4 regions of the Pseudoalteromonas sp. APC 3694 genome follow, and region 1 is predicted to be linked to each of the others. Evidence: predicted binding sites of a transcription regulator. Region 1 holds the regulator's gene; each other region holds the start of a gene.
The links. Region 1 encodes sigma-54, which starts transcription at its own class of promoters, with help from an activator protein. Its sites were predicted from a motif close to GTTGGCACGNNNNTNGNNT; they were not measured.
Positions count from the first base shown of each region.

Region 2: a site for sigma-54 is predicted at 1,649-1,667, ahead of QMA00_RS09015 (TorF family putative porin). Genes of this name have one in related genera too.
Region 3: a site for sigma-54 is predicted at 1,279-1,297, ahead of fliS (flagellar export chaperone FliS). Genes of this name have one in related genera too.
Region 4: a site for sigma-54 is predicted at 1,601-1,619, ahead of flgJ (flagellar assembly peptidoglycan hydrolase FlgJ). Genes of this name have one in related genera too.

Region 1 covers NZ_JASDDE010000056.1:14,042-17,247, forward strand. Annotated here, with positions in the region: gene rapZ (RNase adapter RapZ) at 1-128, opposite strand, end outside; gene ptsN (PTS IIA-like nitrogen regulatory protein PtsN) at 148-600, opposite strand; gene hpf (ribosome hibernation promoting factor) at 605-892, opposite strand; gene QMA00_RS15535 (RNA polymerase factor sigma-54) at 919-2,418, opposite strand; gene lptB (LPS export ABC transporter ATP-binding protein) at 2,800-3,206, opposite strand, start outside.
Region 2 covers NZ_JASDDE010000020.1:46,562-49,767, forward strand. Annotated here, with positions in the region: gene QMA00_RS09010 (YIP1 family protein) at 1-673, opposite strand, end outside; gene QMA00_RS09015 (TorF family putative porin) at 869-1,546, opposite strand; gene QMA00_RS09020 (hypothetical protein) at 1,920-3,083, opposite strand.
Region 3 covers NZ_JASDDE010000001.1:74,558-77,763, forward strand. Annotated here, with positions in the region: gene QMA00_RS00395 (sigma-54-dependent Fis family transcriptional regulator) at 1-978, opposite strand, end outside; gene fliS (flagellar export chaperone FliS) at 1,341-1,742, shown strand; gene QMA00_RS00405 (hypothetical protein) at 1,748-2,044, shown strand; gene fliD (flagellar filament capping protein FliD) at 2,153-3,206, opposite strand, start outside.
Region 4 covers NZ_JASDDE010000001.1:85,320-88,525, reverse strand. Annotated here, with positions in the region: gene flgH (flagellar basal body L-ring protein FlgH) at 1-259, shown strand, start outside; gene QMA00_RS00445 (flagellar basal body P-ring protein FlgI) at 272-1,381, shown strand; gene flgJ (flagellar assembly peptidoglycan hydrolase FlgJ) at 1,657-2,652, shown strand; gene flgK (flagellar hook-associated protein FlgK) at 2,654-3,206, shown strand, end outside.

The sequences.
Region 1 (3,206 bases):
CTGCGCACTAATGATGGTAATAAATTAAGAGGAATATTGTCTACACAATAATAACCTAAGTCTTCCACAACGCGTAACGCCACAGATTTACCTGAGCCTGAACGACCGCTTATAATTATTAATTCCATTTATCACCTTTCTTTATTACTACGATTGACTGACGATAACCTGATACAGTTCGCTATCCGATTTGGCGGCGCGTAACTGTTTACAAAATTCTTTATCATTGAGCTTATCAGCAATCGTGGCTAGCGTCTTCAAATGCTGCTGATTATCGCCATCGGGAACAATTAACGCGACAAAAATGTCAACCGGCCGGTTATCAATCGCATCAAAATTAATAGCTGTTTCGCTCACTAAAATCAAAGCTAGGGGCTCTTGAGCACCGCTCATGCGACCATGTGGAATAGCAATGCCTCGACCAATGCCTGTGCTTCCAAGCTTTTCTCTTGCAGTTAATGCATTAAGAATATCTTGTTGTGTTAAATAGGGCAGTTTATTGTGAGCCAATTCACTGATAAATTCTAAAATTCTTTTTTTACTATTAAAAAGGACCGCAGCTTTACTGCAGTCCTGACAGATAAGTGAGCTTAGTTTCATAGTGTTAGTGTCGAGCAAGTTTCTCTTTGTGTTTAATTACTTGACGATCTAGCTTGTCAATGAGCGAGTCTATAGCGGCATACATATCTTGATGCTCAGTAGAAGCAAAAATCTCAGCGCCACTAACATGAACGGTTGCTTCAGCTTTTTGGTTTAGTTTTTCTACATCGAGAATAACGTGCACATTCGTTATGTGATCAGTGTGCCTCTGTAACTTCGAAAATTTGCTATTTACGTAGTCTCTAAGCGAGTCGGTAATATCTACATGGCGACCAGTTAAATTCAGTTGCATAAACATTTTCCTCTTTGTTGTACGCCTTAAATCAAACTTTTACGTTGATTAGACGGGGGAATAGCTAGAGATTCGCGATATTTTGCAATGGTTCTCCTCGCTACTTTAATTCCTTGCTCTGCCAATATATCTGCAATTTTACTATCACTCAATGGTTTAGCTGAGTTTTCTGCAGCGATTAATTTTTTAATTAATGCACGTATTGCTGTTGATGAACATTCGCCACCATTTTCAGTACTTACATGGCTTGAAAAGAAATATTTAAGCTCAAAAATGCCACGTGGTGTATGCATGTATTTTTGCGTAGTAACACGCGATATAGTCGACTCATGCATTTCCACCATTTCAGCCACATCGTTAAGCACCATAGGCTTCATAGCCTCAGGGCCGTGTTCAAAAAAGGCCTGTTGCTGCTGCACAATACAGTTGGTTACTTTAAGTAGCGTGTCATTTCTACTTTCTAAGCTTTTTATAAACCATTTAGCCTCTTGTAAGTGCGAGCGAATAAACTGGCTATCACCACTTGATTTAACCGTACGCGACATAGCTGCATATTGGCTATTTACTCTGATCTTAGGCATGCTATCTGGATTTAATTCAACTACCCAACGACCTTTAACTTTTTTAACCGACACATCAGGAATAACGTATTCAGACTCTTCTCTAACAATAGTGTCTGCCGGTTTTGGGCTGAGCGTATGAATCAACGTCATGATTTCTTTTAGCTCATCTTCTTTAAGCTTTGTTTTTTTCATCAACGTGCGATAGTCACGTGCAGCAAGTAAATCAATATGATCGGTTAAGATCATTTTTGTTTCGTTTAAAAAAGGTGTGTCTTTATCAAATTGATTTAGCTGAATACACAAGCACTCTTGTAAACTACGCGCGGCTATTCCCACTGGATCAAATAGTTGAATACGCTTTAGTACCGCTTCTATTTCGTCAAGTTCAACTTCATCTTCGCCGTCGTTTTCTTGGTTAAAGCTTTCTAATATTTCTTCACAGCTAAGGGTTAGAATCCCTGAGTCGTCCACAGCTTCTACAATTGCAATAGCTATCGCTTCATCGGTAGGACTAAACGGCGTCAGTTGAAGTTGCCACATTAAATACTCATGCAGCGTTTCAGTCGAAGAGCCTTGATAAATAGATTCATCTTCTGGCATTGGACCCGATGAAGAGGCAGGCGCAGCGCTCATATATTCATCCCAAGTAACATCCATAGCCATATCATCGCTAATGGTGTCTTTGGTCATTGCTTCGCCGCTATCTTGCTCATACTCGCTAGGTTTATCGTCAGCTGAGGCACTTAGCGTTAAGTCATCGTTATCGGCTTTTTGTTCGTTTTTACCTGCAGTGTCTTCGCTGTAATCATGTTCTTCAACTTCAAGCAAGGGGTTGCTATCGAGCGCTTCTTGAATTTCTTGCTGGAGATCCAATGTACTGAGTTGCAATAAGCGAATTGCTTGTTGCAACTGTGGAGTCATTGTAAGTTGCTGGCCCATGCGCAGCTGTAATGATTGCCTCATGTATCTCTAACAATCCTTTTAAATTACGGTCTGTTGACCTTTACGGATTAAAATTTGTTCAAACTAGGGGCGGTTTAATTGCGGCGCGAGGTTTGTAACCTAGTGGGCTAAGTCAAAACCGAGCAAAGCTTCCGCGTCCTGCTCACGCTCCTTACCTACATCCATGTAGGCAACAAAGAGTAAATCGTCCCTAGGCAGAACCCGAAGGGCAGCGCCTGTTTGGCATTGATGCTGCGTTATCGCCTATTTATGGGGAATATCACACCACATAGACTCTGCCTTGCCTAAATACCAAACAAACTGCTGAAAATTCAACCTTGAAAGGTCAACAGACCTAAGTATAATTAATCTTAGCAGATGCTTAGTGTAATAACACACATATTAGAGCTTGAACTGCTCGCCCAAATAAACATCGCGTACTGTTTTATCGTTTAATACGTATTCAGGAGTGCCTGATGCAATTAACTCCCCATGAGAAACTATGTAGGCTTTTTCACAAACATCAAGTGTTTCGCGCACGTTATGGTCTGTAATAAGTACGCCAATGCCACGGTTTTTAAGATGCTCTATAATCTTTTTAATATCTAATACTGAGATAGGATCAACCCCCGCAAAGGGTTCGTCTAAAAGGATAAATTTAGGGTTTGCTGCTAACGCGCGAGCAATTTCAACGCGGCGACGTTCACCACCTGATAAGGCCATACCTTGGCTGTCGCGGATATGCTGAATGCTAAATTCATCAAGTAAATTATTTAAGGTATCTTCGCGTTGTTGTTTATTTAATTCTT
Region 2 (3,206 bases), on a different contig from region 1:
TAATGGTCGGTAGCGCAGCAAAAAGAAGTGCTTTATTAAAGCTGAAATTAGTCCAACACTTTAACCCAATAGCAACCAAAGCTATGCTCCAAAGACTAAAAATACTTAAACTCTCCATCATATTATAGAAGCTATCTCCAAGCTCTAATCCCAGAAATAACTGATTTATAGACGCGTAATTGAATAAACTAATAGGTAATTCATTGTTACTGGCTGTAAGAACTAGCGCAACAACACCTAAACTTGAAATAACCGTGGGCATCATGCTCCAAACACCAAAACCATACCACGCACCATAGCTATAATTAGCATCAGGGTCTTGCTTAGATATCAACATGTAATACCCAGATAGGAGTGCATTTATAAAAAGAAGGCCGAAAATACCCCCGCCAATTGCAAACCACACTTGGTTATCGAGGCTTTGCTCCATACTTTGACGGATCATTTTTTTCTCGCCGATTGTGGCATCCACACTCGCTGCAGCAACCTGCTGGTCTAAAATAAATTGTGAGTCTGCAGTGGTATAAAATGTATAAGCAGAGGCTGCAAGGGTTAGAGCGAGAAGTGCAAAAGCAAGCCAAGACCAGCCTTTAGCTTCTTTTAGCCCATTAAAAGCCTTGCTTGGGCTGATAAAAATGTCGATACAAGCAGATAGCGCGTTAGATGACTTCATGATTATTCCTTTATGATTTTCTCAGTAGTGAACTATATAGTTATCAGTCATATACTAAGGTAAAAGCGAGGTAAGTTGATTTATTAATTGTAACGGTTTGTTAACAAGGTGTGGCATGATTAGATCTAGTTAAGTTATTTAAAACGAGAAAAGGGCCTTTCGGCCCTTAGTGTTGCAGCAAGTAACACATTCTTTTTATAAGCTAAAGTCGACAGCGTAGGCTACATAAGCTTTAACATCTGAGCCGTCCATGTCGTTATCAGATAGACCAAAGGTAAAACCATCCTTAGAAACTGATACGCCATAATCAATAATATTGTCATCACCGATGAAATCGCCTGAGTAATGCCCTATGTGTAGCGCCATTTCAGTGCCATTGCTACCAACAGCGAAGCTGTAATCGGCGTTTAAATACAGTGAATCACCAAAATCAGTACCATCACCACTGGCAGCAGATGTTGCAAGTACGGCCGCACCAAATGTAAAACCTTGCACACTAATGCTACCGTAAACTTCTGAAAAGTCAGCATCGGCACCTGATGCCGCATCTGGGTAAGCGTAATAAATATAACCTACGTCATAACTTACGTTTTCATTAATAGCGCCGCCAAAACCGGCGTATAAATCTAGTTCGTAGGTCATTTCATCGGCCCAAGACGCATTTGACGCCCACGTACCCGCATAAAATCCAGATTCATTAGCGTAATCAATACCGCCAGATACAGCTGCATCGCCCCCAGTTTGCTCTTGTCCGCGCCATAAGTAGTTAGAAGTAGCGGCTGCATTGGCTGTTACTTCGGCAAATGCAGTAGTTGATGTCATTCCTGTTAATGCCAATGCACTGATGAGTATTGTTTTTTGTAGTTTTAGCATGTTTCATTTCCCATTGTATGATTTTGCACGCCAAGGTTTTTTATTATAAACGACTACAACCTTTTGAACGGCGGCGTATTATTACGTTACTGCAGGGGGGAACTGCACTGTATGTGCCAGCTTCCATTTATTCAATAAAAAATAAATTTTATATTATAAAACAAGGTGTTGAAATTATGCGCAAAGACGCTTTGTGAAAAGTATGTAAAGAAAGAACACACTGCTGGTGCAAAAAAAAGCCTGGCTGCACCATTAGAGCGCTACCAGGCTATCTATATTAGGATCTATTGGCCTTTGAAAATTTAACCTTGAAAGATCTACAGACCCTAACGTTAAGCTAGTTTATTAAAGCTAATTGCGTTTGATATACGTCTTATCCAAAAATGGTACGCATAAGTGTAATTGTTTCGTTTACACCACGGCCTTTTTGTACTTCGTTAATAATAGAATCACGCTTAGCACGAATATGCTCTGGGATATCATCAGCAGCAAGTGCGCGGTCTACTAATATTTCAGCCGATTCTTTTCCTCGGCGTGGCGCTTTACTGCTGCTCGAAGTACTACGTGTAGGTTTATTTAGTAGTTTAATGTAGTTAGAGTTATCTGCAGTATTCGTATCTGCATAATAAAAAAAGCAAGGTATTAGCGCTTTTATATCCACTAACTGAGTTTCTAGTTCATTACCTGCATTGGCCATTTTAAACCATGACATAGCGTGAATGCTTTGTACTACATCTTGCCAGTAACGCTCAAAGTCACGGTTATTTAATTTGGTGATACCAAGTGCGGAGCAAAGTGCATCTAAGCGACTGTTACTAATCGGTGTAAATACATCAGGGCGGCGCATTGCTAATAAACGGGTTGCAGGCGCTAGTGTTGGTTTTTCATCACTGCCATTAAATGCACTCAAGTAAGCAATTACAAATTGTTGGTAATTACTTTGCGCTACATCACCCTCAAGTGGGATATTGCTAAGGGCATCGTCAAATGCACCTGGCAAGTCAGCCAACATCTGATGAAAGCCTTTAGCACTTTTTGTAGAGGCAAACCATTCTACATCAAAGTTATAAGTACTCGGATCGAGTGATGCCATATGCTTACCGCTAAAAGCGAGTAAGTCTTCAGGGATCATCTCTTTTAACGGCTTTTCACGCAGACCTGCAATATAAGCAGTTAAACGTAATTGCTCATCAAGTGCCACCAGTTCTTTATGTTGCTCTACAAACATACTCACTACTGGCCAAGGTGCTACCCGTAATGTTTTTAACTGTAAAAAGCTAATGGCTGTAATAAGTTGGTCATGCAACTTTTTTAATAATGGTAATTGTTGGTTTTCGAGTAAGTCGTAATTAATGCGGTCGCGGCTTGCATTTAATAGCTCGTAACACCAACCTAAAAAGTCTTCTGGATGGTTTTCCACTTTCACAGCCATCAGGTTTAGGCTTAGCTCTGAAGATTGCTTCAGAATGTTTTGATAAATTTGACTTTCTTGCTCGCCTAATGCCATTTTTGACGGTGAAATTAGCAGTTTTTTCATGCCTTGTAGAGTCTCCGAGTAGATACATTTTTTAGCTGCTTTATTTTAGCGCAAATACGCCAATAGCAACAGGGCCGTGCATAATACCTAACAATTCAAGGGATGCAATCATGATGCTTAATA
Region 3 (3,206 bases), on a different contig from region 1:
AGCCGTAGTACCGCTTTGCTCATTTACGCGGCGCATAAGCTCTTTAAGTAGTAATGGTATGTCTTCTGCGCGTTGAGCAAGAGATGGACTCTCAATAGGAAAAACATTTAAGCGATAGTATAAATCTTCTCTAAATGAGCCTTTTTCTATCATGCTTTCAAGGTCACGGTGGGTTGCAGCAATCACACGCACATCAGCTTGGATCGCTTTGGTACCACCAACGCGCTCATAGCTACGCTCTTGGAGCACTCGCAGTAACTTAACCTGCATTTGCAGTGGCATATCCCCTATTTCATCTAAAAATAGCGTGCCACCTTGCGCTAACTCAAAACGGCCTTTTCGTGCTGAAATAGCCCCAGTAAACGCGCCTTTTTCATGACCAAATAGTTCACTTTCTAGTAGCTCTGCAGGAATTGCCCCACAGTTTACTGGTACAAATGGGCCTTTATTACGTTTAGAAAGCAAATGTACGTTACGGGCGACTACTTCTTTACCTGTGCCCGACTCACCTAAAATAAGTACGTTAGCATCGGTTTTAGCAACTTGAGTAATTAAAAAGCGTAAATCCTTCACGGCTTTGGTTTCACCTACAAGGCCATCAAAGGTACTTTTTTCTTTATTGTGCTGATGCTCATGAGGGAGCATACGCTGATATTGCTGACAATCATGTAGTAACTGGGTAGTAACTTCATGAGTAAATGGCTCACAAATTAGTCCAACAACATTAGCCAAACTCAACAAAGGTTTAAGCGTTTCACCTATCAGTAAAAAAGGAAATGTTGGGTATCGTTTAATTAAACTTTCATGATCTAAAGACTGCAAAGCACCTAACACCACAATACATTCTTTGTTTTGATAGTGGCTACATGCCTGTTCAAAGTCAGCTTCAGTTTGCAATTGTACCGCTTCACCAATAAAAGTAAGGGATGCATATAATCCAATAGAGCGATTGTTATTATTATCTAAAATTAAGATCATCTTTAGCGAGCCATTTATTTCACTAATTTGTTTTATTAATCAAATTGTAAGCCAGTTGGATTTTGATGCAAGTAATAGCGGCGATTTTTTGACATTAACGCCAAAAAACAGACACATCAAATAAAAACCACCCCTAAAAGCTAGGTAATTAGTACTAGAATGAAAATAATTAGTTAACAAAATGCTGCCACCCTCTTTATTAAGCAAGTTCATCCTGTATTGTTATTATATTTATAATTAATTTAAATTGTTTACTTAAGTTGTGACCATAAATGCCGATAACAAGTTATACAAAAAATGTTTGGCATTATAATTGCTTTCATTTAGTCACTTTTTTATTTAGCTAAATTTAGGACTTCCCCATGGCTCATGCTTCGTTAAAAAAATATTCTCAAGTTCGTACCAGCAGCATCGCCGAAATGGCACCGTATGAACAAATAAATCTAATTTTTAGTAACATAATTGGTCGCTTGGCCGCGACTAAAGGTTTTATTGAACGCAAAGAAATAGCAAAAAAAGGCGAAAACATCTCTGCCTGTATTTTACTATTAGGTGCACTGCAAGATGCGCTTAATTTAAAAGTAGAACAAGACCCGAGTATTTCGGATAATTTATTGGCTCTTTATGATTATTGTCAGCGTCGTTTAACGCAAGCGAACATAAACAACGATATTGAAGCGATTACTGAAGTATCAAGCATTGTTAAAGAAATTAAAGAAGGTTGGGAGGGTATTCCTGCCGACCAACGTATGCCGGCTATTTAATAACTATGCCAAAAAAGTCAACACAAGCCGCAGAGCAAATTAAACAATTACTCTGCGAGCTTCAAGCTCAAGTTAATAGCAACAGGGCCGATGGTGCTGCTAATTCGCTTGAGTTATTAAATAAACACTTAGTAAATTGGTGCGAAAGTACCTCACCGCCAAGTGTTGATGAGTTAAGTGTACTGCAAACGCAAATTAATATGATTTTAGCAACCGCAGAAAACCAAAAAGTAGAGTCGTTTAATGCGATACTCAAACATAAAAAGTCGGATAAAGCCATAAACGCTTATAAGTCGACTTAACAGTAAAAACCAACCCTTAGCATACCATCACCAAGCACACTAAGTGGCACACAATAAAAAGGCCGCTAAGTTAAATACTTAGCGGCCTTTTTAAATCAATAATACATATTATTTAGACTGCCTTACCACACCTGGCATATTGTCTAACTGCGCTTGAATATAGCTACTGGTAGAGTTTAAGCCTGCCACCAATAAATCCATACTATTGTACTGCGCATACAAGCGCGACTCTAGTGACTCCATTTTACGCGCAAACGACACGCGCTCGTCATCAATATCGCGCAGCTGCCCTTCTTTACTTTCTATTCTGTTTTGAATTAAACCATCTGACTTAGTATAAAAGTTCATTAACTCATCAAACGATTGGGCAAAGCCGCCTTCGTCTTTATTTTCACCAATAAAAAACTGTTGCACTAAATCAACATCATTTTTTACTTGCTCATCTAAGCGTTCGCTATCTAAGCTTAATTTACCATAGCGGTCGGCTTCTACACCTAACTGCGACAACGACAAAGAGTTACCATCGCCCAAATCAACACTGTTGGTAATTTCTTGCCTTAACTTTGACATAACACCGCGCAGCAGAGAATCACCCGCCATTACGCCTGCGCCATCTTCGCCAGATTTACCTAAGTTTTTACTCAGCTCTAACAGCTCATTGTAACTTTTAACAAACCCATCAAGTCCAGCTTTAATATTATTATTGTTTTCTTTTACTGTTAATGTACTTACGTCATCATCAATACCTTGGGTTTTTTTAGCCGTAATATCTACGCCATCAATAACACTTTTAAACTCGTTCGTACTACTTGAAGCAATTAAAGTACCATCAATGGTTATTTGAGCATTTTGCGCCGCATTTACCTCAGTTAAATTAGTCGTATGGTTTGCAGGGTCCGCATCAGACACGTCATAGGCTAAGCGAGAGAGCCCGCCTACATCGGTATTGTTACCATCGCTATCTTGTACGGTAATGGTAATGGCGTTTTCTTCACCGGTTTGTTTACTGGTTAAAACCAAATGTTGACCTGCATCACTGGTTACTATCGTTGCTACCACAGAGTCATTAGAGTCAGAGCCAGTGTATGGGCCGTTATTTATTTGGTCTCTTAAATCTTCCAGTGTATTAGTAGGCGACAGCACAGTCGAAAAACTGTTATCT
Region 4 (3,206 bases), on a different contig from region 1:
ATCGGTCAATGTGATGCGAGTATTGCCCAATGGTAACTTAGTGATCCGTGGTGAAAAGTGGCTTACCTTAAACACCGGTGAAGAATTTATTCGTCTTGAAGGGCTTGTTCGCCCGCAAGATGTAACTGCAGATAATACCGTACAGTCAAATAGAATTGCTAATGCACGAATTCAATATTCAGGTAAGGGTCAAACTCAAGAGGCACAAAGCCCGGGTTGGTTAACGCGTTTCTTTAGTAGCTCATTGTTTCCCTTTTAGAGGACATTCAACATGAATGGTTTTAAAGTTCTTTGTTTAATGGTGTTACTTGGCTGGCAACTTCCTGCCATGGCCGAGCGCATTAAAGATGTGTCTACGGTTGAGGGCGTACGCTCAAACCAATTAGTAGGCTATGGCCTAGTTGTTGGCTTACCTGGTACGGGCGAGCCTGGTACGGGCGAGCAAAACCGATTTACCGAGCAAAGCTTTAAAGGCATGTTAAACAGCTTTGGCATTACGCTACCGGCAAGCTTAAAACTAAAAATTAAAAACGTGGCTGCGGTTGCAGTGCATGCTGAGCTACCGCCTTTTAGAAAGCCCGGGCAAACTATAGATATTACCGTATCATCTATTGGTAGTGCAGGTAGTTTACGTGGTGGTACTTTACTACAAACCTTTTTAAAAGGGGTCGACGGCAACGTATACGCTATTGGTCAAGGTAGTTTAATTGTAGGTGGTTTAGGCGCTGAAGGCCTTGATGGTAGTCGCGTTGTAATGAATACCCCAACAGTTGGGCGTATTCCTAACGGCGCAACAGTCGAACGTGCGATTAACAGTCCTTTTATGCAAGGTGATTACATTACCTTTAATTTGAACCGTCCTGACTTTACTACTGCAAAACGTTTAGAGCAAACGATTAATGAGTTGGTTGGCCCTGATAGTGCCCATGCACTTGATGCCGCATCAATTCGTGTGATTGCTCCGCGTGATGCATCACAGCGTGTTGCTTATTTATCAACGCTTGAAAATTTAGAGTTTAAACCAGCCGATACCTCGGCAAAAATTATCGTTAATTCACGCACAGGCACTATAGTAATAGGTAAAAATGTAAAGTTACAAGCAGCGGCAATTACCCATGGTGGCCTAACGGTTACAATTGCAGAACAGCAAAATGTATCTCAGCCTAATGCGTTAAGTGAAGGGGAAACTGTTGTTACTAACCAAAGTATCATCGACGTTGACCAAGATGACTCACGGGCATTTGTGTTTAACCCTGGCGTGAGCCTTGACGATTTAGTACGTGCTATTAATGAAGTTGGCGCTGCCCCTGGCGATTTAATGGCGATTCTTGAAGCACTTAAAGAAGCCGGCGCCATTAATGGCCAGCTTGTTGTAATTTAGTTTTATAAGACCCTATTTAGGGTCTTTAACAGTTAACCTAAAAAAGACGCGGCATAAAGCCCCTGCTACCACAACAATAAACATTGAATTTAACCTTTCACAATAAGTAGCAGCGAGTTTACCTCGCGTCTCTCACTTAGTTTAATCTTTGCCTAGAACCTAGAACCTAGAACCTAGAACCTAGAACCTAGAACCTAGAACCTAGAACCTTTCACTTCTCTTGGCTCAATTATTGCATTTAACTAGGTATTATTAATTATTGTGTCAAAAAGCTGATGGAAACAAATCATCTAGATAAGCAAAACTTTTTTGATTTAGGCAACTTAGACTCTTTGCGTCGAGATGCTTTAAACAGCGGTGATGCATCAACCGATGCATCTAAAGCGGCGTTAAAAAAAGCGGCGGCACAATTTGAAGCTATCTTCACCCAAATGCTACTGAAAAGTATGCGTAAAGCCAATGAGGCTTTTGAAGACAAAGAAAGCCCATTTAATGCAAGTGGCGTGAAGTTTTTTGAAGAAATGCACGACCAACAGATGGCTACAGAGCTTTCATCAAATGGCTCATTAGGGCTTGCAGATTTAATTGTGCAGCAACTATCGCCAGATGGAAAAAACTTTATGCCAGGCTCTGTTCTTCGTACAACGTCAGATTTCTTTAGTGACCAACGTGCGGGTAGCACCTTACCTCATCAAGAAAACCAAAAGGTCACTGAAAAAGTGCCGCTCGTTGATTCAACTGAAAAAAGCGAACAAAACATAGCGTCTGGCACATTTGAAAATGCTGAGGAATTTGTAAGTACAGTGTGGGAACACGCAAAAACAGCGGCTAAAAAAATTGGTTTAAATCCGGCGGTTATGGTCGCTCAAGCGGCATTAGAAACCGGCTGGGGTAAGCATATTATTAATAAGGGCGATGGCAATAGCTCCAATAACTTATTTAATATTAAAGCTGATAATCGTTGGAATGGTGAAAAGGCCAGTAAACTAACACTTGAATTTGAACATGGCACAGCCGTTAAAAAGCAGGCAAATTTTAGAGCGTATGACTCAATTAAAGAGAGCGTAAATGACTTTGTGGACTTTTTAACACAAAACCCTCGCTATCAAGATGCATTAAAAAATACAGCAAAGCCGCATAAATTTTTAGACTCTCTACAGCAAGCAGGTTATGCAACCGACCCTAACTATGCAGACAAAATAAAAAGAGTGCTTAACAGTAACGAGTTAAAGAATATCGCCACAAGCGTTATCCGCCAAGGAGTAGAGTAACATGTCGTTTAATTTATTAAATATTGCTAATTCAGGAATAAGAGCAAACTCTGAGTTATTGCAAACGACAAGTAAAAATATTGCCAACGTGAATACAGATGGTTATGTGCGTGAACGCACAGAGCATTCTACCATGATCGACAATCAGGTAGGGCGGGGAAATACATATCGACTACTGAATGAATTTGCTCAAAAACAACTAAACCGAGATACATCAAACAAAACATTTTTTGATCAATTTGTGGTTGAGTCAAACCGTGTTGACACCTTATTTTCTGAGGAGTCTAATAGCTTATCAACCAGTATTAACTCATTGTTTAATAATGTACAAGAGTCCCTTAATCAGCCCTCATCAACAGTTGCACGCTCTTTAGTTATGACCGACGCTGAAAACTTAATAAACCAAATGGATAGATTGTCAGGGATTGTATTGGATCAAAAAAATGTGGTTAATCAACAGCTCGATATTTTTACAGATGAAGCAAATGGATTGATTCAAAAAATTGGCACACTAAATCAAGACATAGCTGCTGTAAATGGCACCAATAATGCCG